Regions from separate parts of the Pseudomonas sp. OIL-1 genome, predicted to be linked through region 2. Evidence: predicted binding sites of a transcription regulator. Region 2 holds the regulator's gene; the other holds the start of a gene.
What was found. Region 2 encodes FliA, which starts transcription of late flagellar genes. Its sites were predicted from a motif close to CTAAAGTTTNNNNNNNNNNNGCCGNTAA; they were not measured.
Positions count from the first base shown of each region.

Region 1: a site for FliA is predicted at 1,934-1,961, ahead of motA (flagellar motor stator protein MotA). Genes of this name have one in related genera too.

Region 1 covers NZ_CP048629.1:4,137,957-4,142,380, reverse strand. The annotation lists gene asd (archaetidylserine decarboxylase) at 158-1,006, opposite strand; gene G3M63_RS19070 (rhodanese-like domain-containing protein) at 1,017-1,826, opposite strand; gene motA (flagellar motor stator protein MotA) at 2,111-2,965, shown strand; gene motB (flagellar motor protein MotB) at 2,967-4,010, shown strand; gene rsgA (small ribosomal subunit biogenesis GTPase RsgA) at 4,049-4,424, opposite strand, start outside.
Region 2 covers NZ_CP048629.1:3,806,574-3,810,997, forward strand. The annotation lists gene G3M63_RS17490 (chemotaxis protein CheA) at 1-454, opposite strand, end outside; gene G3M63_RS17495 (protein phosphatase CheZ) at 467-1,258, opposite strand; gene G3M63_RS17500 (chemotaxis response regulator CheY) at 1,278-1,655, opposite strand; gene G3M63_RS17505 (RNA polymerase sigma factor FliA) at 1,835-2,572, opposite strand; gene fleN (flagellar synthesis regulator FleN) at 2,572-3,399, opposite strand; gene flhF (flagellar biosynthesis protein FlhF) at 3,910-4,424, opposite strand, start outside.

The sequences.
Region 1 (4,424 bases), 330 kb from region 2:
TCTCTGCCTCACGCCGATGCGCGACCAAGCCCGCCGGCTGTCAGGGTGGAGCAAGTGTTGAAAACAGGGATGTTTTCGTCAAGCCCCCAGGGACGGGTTCACGGCGTCTTGCGCAGTCCTGACGGCTGGTGGGCGACCGGCTCAGTTTTCCATTCCTCTAGCGTTGCTTGCCGAGCTTCTGACCCATTTGCACAAAATCTCCAGCGCCCAGGCCCTTGTCCCAGTCAGCCTTGTCCGGGCCGAAGAGTACGATCACAGTCGAGCCAAGTTTGAATCGACCCATCTCTGCACCGCGATCCAGCGACGGAGCCGCTTCGTTGTAATCGCGCGCGTGAAGCTGGCGTCGGTGGGGGGCAACCAGGCCGGCCCAGACGGTTTCCACTGAGGCAACGATCATCGCACCTACCAGCACCAGGCCCATCGGTCCGGCTGGCGTGTCAAAGATACAGACCACACGCTCATTGCGGGAGAAAAGCCTCGGCACGTTCTCCGCCGTGACGCGGTTAACCGAGAACAAGTCGCCGGGGACGTAGATCATCTCGCGCAGGGTGCCGCCCAATGGCATGTGGACCCGGTGATAGTCGCGCGGCGACAAGTAGACGGTGGCGAACTGCCCGCCCTGGAACAACCTGGCGTGCTCGGTATTTCCGCCGACCAACTCCTGCACGCTATAGCTTTGACCTTTTGCCTGGAATATCCGGCCGTGCTCTATCGCTCCGAGTTGACTGATCACGCCATCGGCGGGACTCAGAACCGAGTCGGATGCAGGGTCGAGTGGACGGGCATCGGGCGTGAGTGCGCGTGTGAAAAAATCATTGAAGCAGGCGTAAGCAGTGGGTTCGGGTTCTACGGCCTGGCGCATATCTACCTGATACCGCTTGACGAACCAGGTGATAAACGGATTTTTGACCCACGGCCAGGTGCAATTGGCCAGGCCGCCGGCAGCGCGTGATAGCAAGTGCTGAGGCAGCAGGTACTGCAGAATGATGAAAAGACGATCTTGCATTGATAAGTCCTTAGCTTTCGATAGGGGCGTTGGGATGATTGCCCCATTCCGACCACGAACCTGCGTAGGCTTTGACTCGCGGATAACCGAGAATCTTGGCCGCCAGGTAAGTGAATCCGGAGCGGTGATGGGTTTGGCAGTGAGTGACAATCTCCTTGTCGGGGGTAATACCCAGCTCGGCGAGTTTGTCCGCGAGATCGGTGCGTAGCCTCAGTCCGCGCTGCGGATCCATCCCCGCAGTCCATTCAAAATTGATCGCGCCAGGGATATGTCCGCCGCGGGCGGCAAGTACTTTCTGGCCCCGGTGTTCTTCAGGCGAACGCGCGTCCCAGATTATTCGGTCAGAGCCTTGCTGCTCCCGGACGAGTGTTGCCAGATCGATAGTGTGATCGTGGTTGAGCCTGATCCGTGGCTGGGTGGGCTCGGGGGCTTCCGAGGTGCTAACCAGTGGTCTGTCTTCTGCGGTCCAGGCCTTCAGGCCACCGTTGAGGTAGGAATAATGCTTATGACCGATCGAATCGAGCAACCAGATGAAGCGGCCAGCCCAGCCGCCGCCTTCATCGTCATAGACGATATAGTGCAGATCCGGATGGTGGCCTAGCCGGCCGAACAATTGTTCCAGTCGCTCCTGAGCAGGTAGTAAGCCGGGTGTCGGCGGCGGAGCGGTTATTTCTGACGGCACCACCGGGACTGCTCCAGCTATATGGCCGGCCTGGTACTCCTCTAGCTTACGTAGGTCGACGAGGCGGTACGCCGCCGGATTCAGTTGTGCCGGGAGCTGATCCGGTTCGATCAGCAAGGGTAAACAGGGGTGCGACATGTATGATTCCTGATCGATATTCATCCAGGGTGTCTATTGTGCCGGTTCGCGGGCACTGTTCAATCGAAGCGGACCGAGGGGCGTTACAAAATTCGAGCATCATTGTACTCAGGGTTTGAGCCGCGTTGCCGATAAAGTCTTCGTGGCAACCAGCGCTTCGTTTGCACTTGCTCATCGTAACCTGAAGGTCCGAATGGTCGTCACTATAACCTGATCACTAGAGTAGTGCCGCCCAAAGGCGGCTGCCAAGCACGTCCATTTTCTTGTCCGGGTCTCACGCGTTTATGTTGAAAATTGCAGGGTTTCTTGTCGTTATCGTCAGTGTCTTGGGCGGGTTCGTGTTGTCCGACGGGCAGGTGGCGGCGCTGTGGCATCCGTTTGAAATCCTGATTATTGGCGGGGCGGCGCTGGGCGCTTTCCTCGTTGCCAACAGTATGGCGACGGTCCGCAATACCTTCGCCAAGGTGCCGCAGATTCTGTTTGGGCACCGCTTCGGCAAACCTTACTTTCTTGATGTACTCGGGTTGCTGTATGAAATTCTCAACAAGTCCCGTCGGGAGGGGATGATGGCCATCGAGGCGGATATTGAGGAGCCGCACGAGAGTCCGATATTCACCAAATATCCGGCAATCCTGAAGGATGACCGCATGATTGCTTTCATCTGTGACTATTTACGCATCATGTCCACCGGCAATATGGCTCCGCATGAGCTTGAAGCCCTGTTCGACGTCGAGATTTCCAGCCTCACCGAAGAGCTGCAGACGCCATCCCATGCAGTGACTCGCGTGGCGGACGCCTTGCCGGGTTTCGGTATCGTGGCTGCAGTGTTGGGCATCGTGGTCACCATGGGCATTCTTGGAGATGCGGACAATGCGCAGATCGGAGAAAAGGTAGCCACGGCGCTGGTCGGCACCTTCCTGGGGATCCTGGCCGCCTATGGCTTCGTTGGCCCTTTCGCCGCGGCAATGGAACACGACGCTACCGAAGAGGCTAACACCTACGAGGCGGTGAAAATGTGCCTGGTCGCCAGTGCCCAGGGTTTGCCGCCCGCGTTGGCGGTGGAATTTGGCCGCAAGTCCTTGCTGTCCGAGCACCGGCCGAGTTTCCTTGAGCTGGAAGAGTCGGTGAAGGGCCGCTGAGATGGCTAACGATCAACCGATTATTGTCAAACGTATCAGCCGCAAGGCAGCAGCTCATCATGGCGGATCCTGGAAAATAGCTTTCGCCGATTTTGCGGTAGCGATGATGGCGTTCTTTCTGGTTATGTGGCTGGTCACGGTGGCGACGCCGGGCCAACGGGCGATGGTGTCAGGTTACTTCAACGATCCGATCGGTTTCTCGGAGGGCGGCAGTCCGTACGCGATTGACCTGGGCGGGTCGCCGACTGTGGCCCCGCAGAAGACCTTGAATGATTTGCCTGAGCAGGTTGAAGCGCCCCTGCAACTGGATAACGAAACCATCGCTGACCTGGCCGAGATGGCTGAACAGCAAGAGCTGGATGTTCTGCTGCAGGAGCTGCAAAACAAGATCGATGCTGAGCCGGTGCTTCAGCGCTTCAAGGATCAGATCTTGCTGGAGATCACTCAGGATGGATTACGCATCCAGATTGTCGATGCGGAAAATAGGCCCATGTTTGCCAGCGGCAGCCCGCAGTTACAGTCCTATTTTGAAGACATTCTGCTGGCGCTGGCTGACACCATTTCCAGCGTGCCGAAGAAAATCAGTATCGGCGGGCATACCGACGCCAAACCTTTCAGCGGTCGCCTGAGCTACGGCAACTGGGAGCTGTCCGCCGAGCGGGCCAACGCAGCGCGTCGCACGCTGGTCGTGGCAGGGTATCCTGAAAGTCAGGTCGCGCGCGTAGTGGGTTACGCTGACTCGGCACTGTTCGATCGGAACGATCCAACCAATCCGATCAATCGCAGGATCGATATCGTGGTGCTCAATAAGCGGGCTGAAGCGCAGCTGCTCGAAGGCACAACCGATCAGGCTGAGCCTGACGCTGTCCCTAACGATGCGCCCTTGATCAACGCTGTGCCAAGCGTGCCAGGGCGGTTCGAGGATGTTAGCGAGGGGCAGGGAACCGTCGCGCCGGCGCCCGCCCAGCCGGAATCAGCGCCGCAGACGCGACCTGCCAATTTATTCGACGATCCCGGTTCGCTCAGAAGACTGGGTGAGCCCTAGAAACTGCAGGCGTTTCCCGAAGGAAGCGCCAGCGGTGCTCACGGATTGGTGATGCCCGAAAGGATGTAGCGGTAACTGCGCATGCGTGTTGATGAAATCTCCCCGCGCTCGACCGCGGCAAGCAAGGCGCAGCCGGGCTCGTGCAGATGCTGACAATCGCGGAATTTGCAATGGCCGAGAAACGGTCGGAATTCGATAAAGCCTTCCAGTAGCTCGTCGTGGGAAATATGCGTAAGGCCGAATTCGCGGATGCCGGGGGAATCCACCAGATCGCCGCCCTCGGGGAAGTGGAAGAGCTTGGCGGTGGTCGTGGTGTGCATACCCTTGTTTGTTGCGTCCGAGAGGGCGCCTACGCGCAGGTCTTCGCCGGGCAGCAATACGTTGATCAATGAGGATTTGCCGACCCCGGACTGA
Region 2 (4,424 bases):
CATTCACGGCAGTCGCTTCAACAGCCTGATTCGACGTGACAGGATCAGGGCTCGGGCTCGCCGCAGCGGGTTTCGCCAACAAGGCCAGCGCCTCAAGCAACGCCGGCTCGGCCGGCGTGGGCGCCTCGCCTTCACGCACCTCGGCAAACATGCTGTTGACTGAATCGAGCGCCTGCAGGACGACGTCCATCAATTCGGAGGTAACCGAACGTTCGCCCTTGCGCAGGATATCGAAAACGTTCTCTGCGATATGGCAGCAGCCAACCAGCGCGTCCAGCTGGAGGAAACCCGCCCCGCCTTTTACCGTGTGAAAGCCGCGAAAGATCGCGTTGAGCAAATCGGCGTCGTCCGGACGGTTTTCCAGTTCTACCAACTGCTCGGACAACTGCTCCAGGATCTCTCCGGCTTCCACCAGAAAGTCCTGAAGGATTTCCTCATCCGCGTCGAAACTCATGCATGTACTCCCTTAAAAACCAAGACTGGACAGAAGATCATCAACTTCGTCTTGTCCAGACACTACGTCTTCCCTTATATCGGCATGAATCTGCGGACCTTCACCTTTTTCTGGTGCTTTTTTCGGCTTCACGCCGTCGCCATGCTCGATGCCAGCAAGGCGATCGACCTGCCCTGCCATGCGCACCAGACTCACCAGACTTTCCTCGACATCGTGAACCAGCGTGGTCACACGCTTGATGACCTGACCAGTCAGGTCCTGATAATCCTGAGCGATCATGATGTCGTTCAGATGTGTCGAAACTGTTGTCGCGGACTGCTCGGTCTTGGTCAGAAATTCTCCAATGCGTCGGGACAGGTCACGGAACTCATCGGCAGCCATTTCCCTGCGCTGCAGACGCGCCCATTCGAGGCGCAGCGCGGCAGCTTCTTCACCGATTTCGGCAACGAAGGGCGTACTGCTTTCCACCAGGTCCATGGTGCGATTGGCGGCCTTGTCGGTGAGCTGCACGACATAATCAAGACGGTCCGAGGCGTCGGAAATCTTCGAGGCTTCGCCGCCATCGCCGAGCGCGTGGGATGTATCGATCTGGAAATTCACGATAGCGTTGTGTAACGCCCGGGTAAGCTGCCCGACCTCGTGGTAGAGCCCGCGGTCACGGGCCTGATTGATTGAGTGCACCACCAGTACTGCTTCGCTGAAGTTACCACTCTCAAGGTGATCAACGAGCTGCAGAGCATGCTCCTTGAGGGAATGTTCAAATTGCTGAGCAGTCGCCTGGCCGGGATCCTTGCTTAAAGCCATCTTCTGATACCCCGGTTGATTATTTCGGCTGGACGCGTTCGAAAATCTTTTCGATTTTTTCTTTGAGCGCCTGGGCGGTGAAAGGCTTCACCACGTAGCCACTCACGCCTGCTTGCGCGGCCTCGATAATCTGATCGCGCTTGGCTTCAGCAGTGACCATCAACACCGGAAGATGCTTCAGACGGTCGTCGGCCCGGACAGCTCTGAGCAGATCAATTCCACTCATACCCGGCATATTCCAGTCAGTGACCAGAAAGTCGAAATTACCGCTCTGCAACATCGGCAACGCGGTGTTGCCATCGTCGGCCTCCGCGGTATTGGTGAACCCGAGGTCACGCAGTAGGTTCTTGATGATGCGCCTCATCGTCGAGAAATCGTCGACGATCAGAATTTTCATATTCTTGTCCAAGTAGACCTCCGTACAAACCAGATAAAAGTGCAGGTTCGCACTCTGCTAAATTCATGTCTCCGAGCCAGAATGACTCAGCAAGTAAAACGCGCGCAGTGTACCGAAGCTGCTCAGCCAGCGGGCAACTCAGGCACCGTCGCTATATAGCCGGACCAGAGATCCGACTATCAATATTCGTTCTTCCAGGCAACCAGACGTGCCCGCAGCCGGGCTGCGCACTGCGTGTGCAGCTGGCTCACCCTCGACTCGCTCACACCCAGCACCGCGCCGATCTCCTTGAGGTTCAGCTCTTCGTCGTAATACAGGGAAAGCACCAGTCGCTCACGCTCAGGAAGGCCTTCGATGGCCTCGACCAGCGCGCCACGAAACCGCTCATCCAGCAGCTCGCCCTGAGGTTCACCTTCAGCGTGGACATCCGCCGCCGCGCCGGACTCGAGCAGATCCTCGAAGCTGAACAGTTTGCTGCCGGCCGTGTCGCCCAGAATCGCGTAGTAATCCTCAAGGCTCATCTCTAGTTCGGCCGCAACCTCCTGATCTTTAGCGTCGCGACCAAGCCTGGCTTCCACCGCGCGAATGGCATCACTGACCATACGCGTATTGCGGTGGACCGACCGAGGCGCCCAGTCGCCCTTGCGAACCTCATCCAGCATGGCACCACGAATGCGGATACCGGCGTAGGTTTCAAAGCTGGCACCCTTGGAATGATCGAATTTGCGCGAGGCCTCGAGCAGACCGATCATGCCGGCCTGCATCAGATCTTCCACCTGGACGCTGGACGGCAAGCGCCCGAGCAGGTGATAGGCAATGCGCTTGACCAGGGGAGCAAACTGCTCGACCAACAGATCCTGCTGACCCGCTGCAAGTTGGGTACGGTTGTACATATAGGCTCCACTGGCGGACGCGATCATGACTCTGCCCCCGAATGCTGGACCAGGCGCTCAACAAAGAATTCGAGATGGCCCCGAGGATTGACCGGCAGCGGCCAGGAATCAATTTTCTGCGCAATGCCGCGAATGGCCAGCGAGGCCTTGCTACGCGGAAAGGCGTCAAAAACCGCGCGCTGTTTCTGCACCGCTTTGCGCACCGATTCGTCGTAGGGCACCGCGCCGACGTATTGCAGCGCCACATCCAGGAAACGGTCCGTGACCTTGGTCAGTTTGGCAAAAACGGTGCGGCCTTCCTGCGGCGTATTGACCATGTTAGCCAGCACGCGGAAGCGGGTCATGCCGTGATCGCGATTGAGCAACTTGATCAAGGCGTAGGCGTCGGTGATCGAGGTAGGTTCGTCGCATACCACGACAAGAACTTCCTGGGCAGCACGCACGAAGCTCACGACCGAGTCGCCTATCCCGGCGGCGGTGTCGACAATCAACACATCGATATTGTCGCCAATGTCGCTGAACGCCTGGATAAGGCCGGCGTGCTGCTGCTGGTTCAGGTTGACCATACGCGCTGCACCCGAGGCAGCGGGGACAATGCGGATGCCACCGGGGCCGTCGATCAGCACGTCTCGCAAGTCGCATTTGCCATCAAGCACGTCCGCGAGCGTAGCCTTGGGCTTGATACCCAACAGCACGTCCACGTTGGCGAGGCCAAGGTCGGCGTCGAGCAGTACGACCCGACGCCCCAACGCCGCCAGCGCCATGCTGAGGTTGACGGATACGTTGGTTTTGCCGATCCCGCCCTTGCCGCCGGTGACCGCGATAACCTGAACCGGATGATTGCTGCCCATCTGTGTGGATTACCTTGTAATAAGAATTCGTTTTAGGGTCTGTTGCCGTTTCATCGCGAGCCGCGTTGCTTGTCAAATGGCGCAAGGCCGGGCGGCGATCCGCAAGGCGCGGGACGCAGGTAATGGTTGTTCCCTTGCCAAGTCCCGCAACGCCGCATGGCGTCATTTGACGCGCAACCTAGGCGGCCCCACCCGAAGGGACGGGACCCGTTTGCCGCAGCACTGCGTTACTCGTCACTCATTTGGAACAACCACAAAAACGCCTGGAGCGCTTTTGCGCGTAAGCCCTGAAGGGGTGAAACACATGGATGTGTTGAACAAACTTCATTCCTCGCGCCTTGTTCTGCACCAAACGGGCCTCCGTCGCGGCCGCGATGAAACGGCAACAGACCCTCGCAAATCTGTAAAAACCGCGCCGCCCATGCTGCAGTGCATTCGTCGACAGCACGCTCTTGCGGTTCGCTTGCTGGATCGCACCTTTGAGGCGAAATGCAGCTGATCCCCGCCTCTTCAACCTGCGTGCAGTATACCTGCAAAGACATTGCCCATTGCCTCATCGGCAGGCGCTTCGCCAGCATTACTGGCCATGCTCACCGCACGACTGACCAGCTTGTGGCCTACCGCCTGGCAAATATCATCCGGAATACGCTGGCCATCTGCCATATAGGCTACCGGCAAAGCTTGTTCCATAGCCAGACCCAGTGACTCGCCCAGCGTGGCTGCCTCGTCGATCTTGGTCAGAATACAACCGGACAGTCCGCAGGATTTGTAATGATGATAGGCAGACTTCAGCACCTGGTACTGACTTGTGGCGGCCAGCACCAACAACGTACGAACCCGTTGCCCCTGCGCCGCCAGTTCACTCAGCTGACTACGCAGCTGCGGATCCTGGCCCTGCATGCCAGCTGTATCGACTAACACCATGCGTTTGCCAGAAAACTCCTTGAGCACATCGCTCAGGCTGTTCTGTTCATCGACCACCCGCACCGGCACATTGAGGATACGTCCAAGCGTGCGCAACTGTT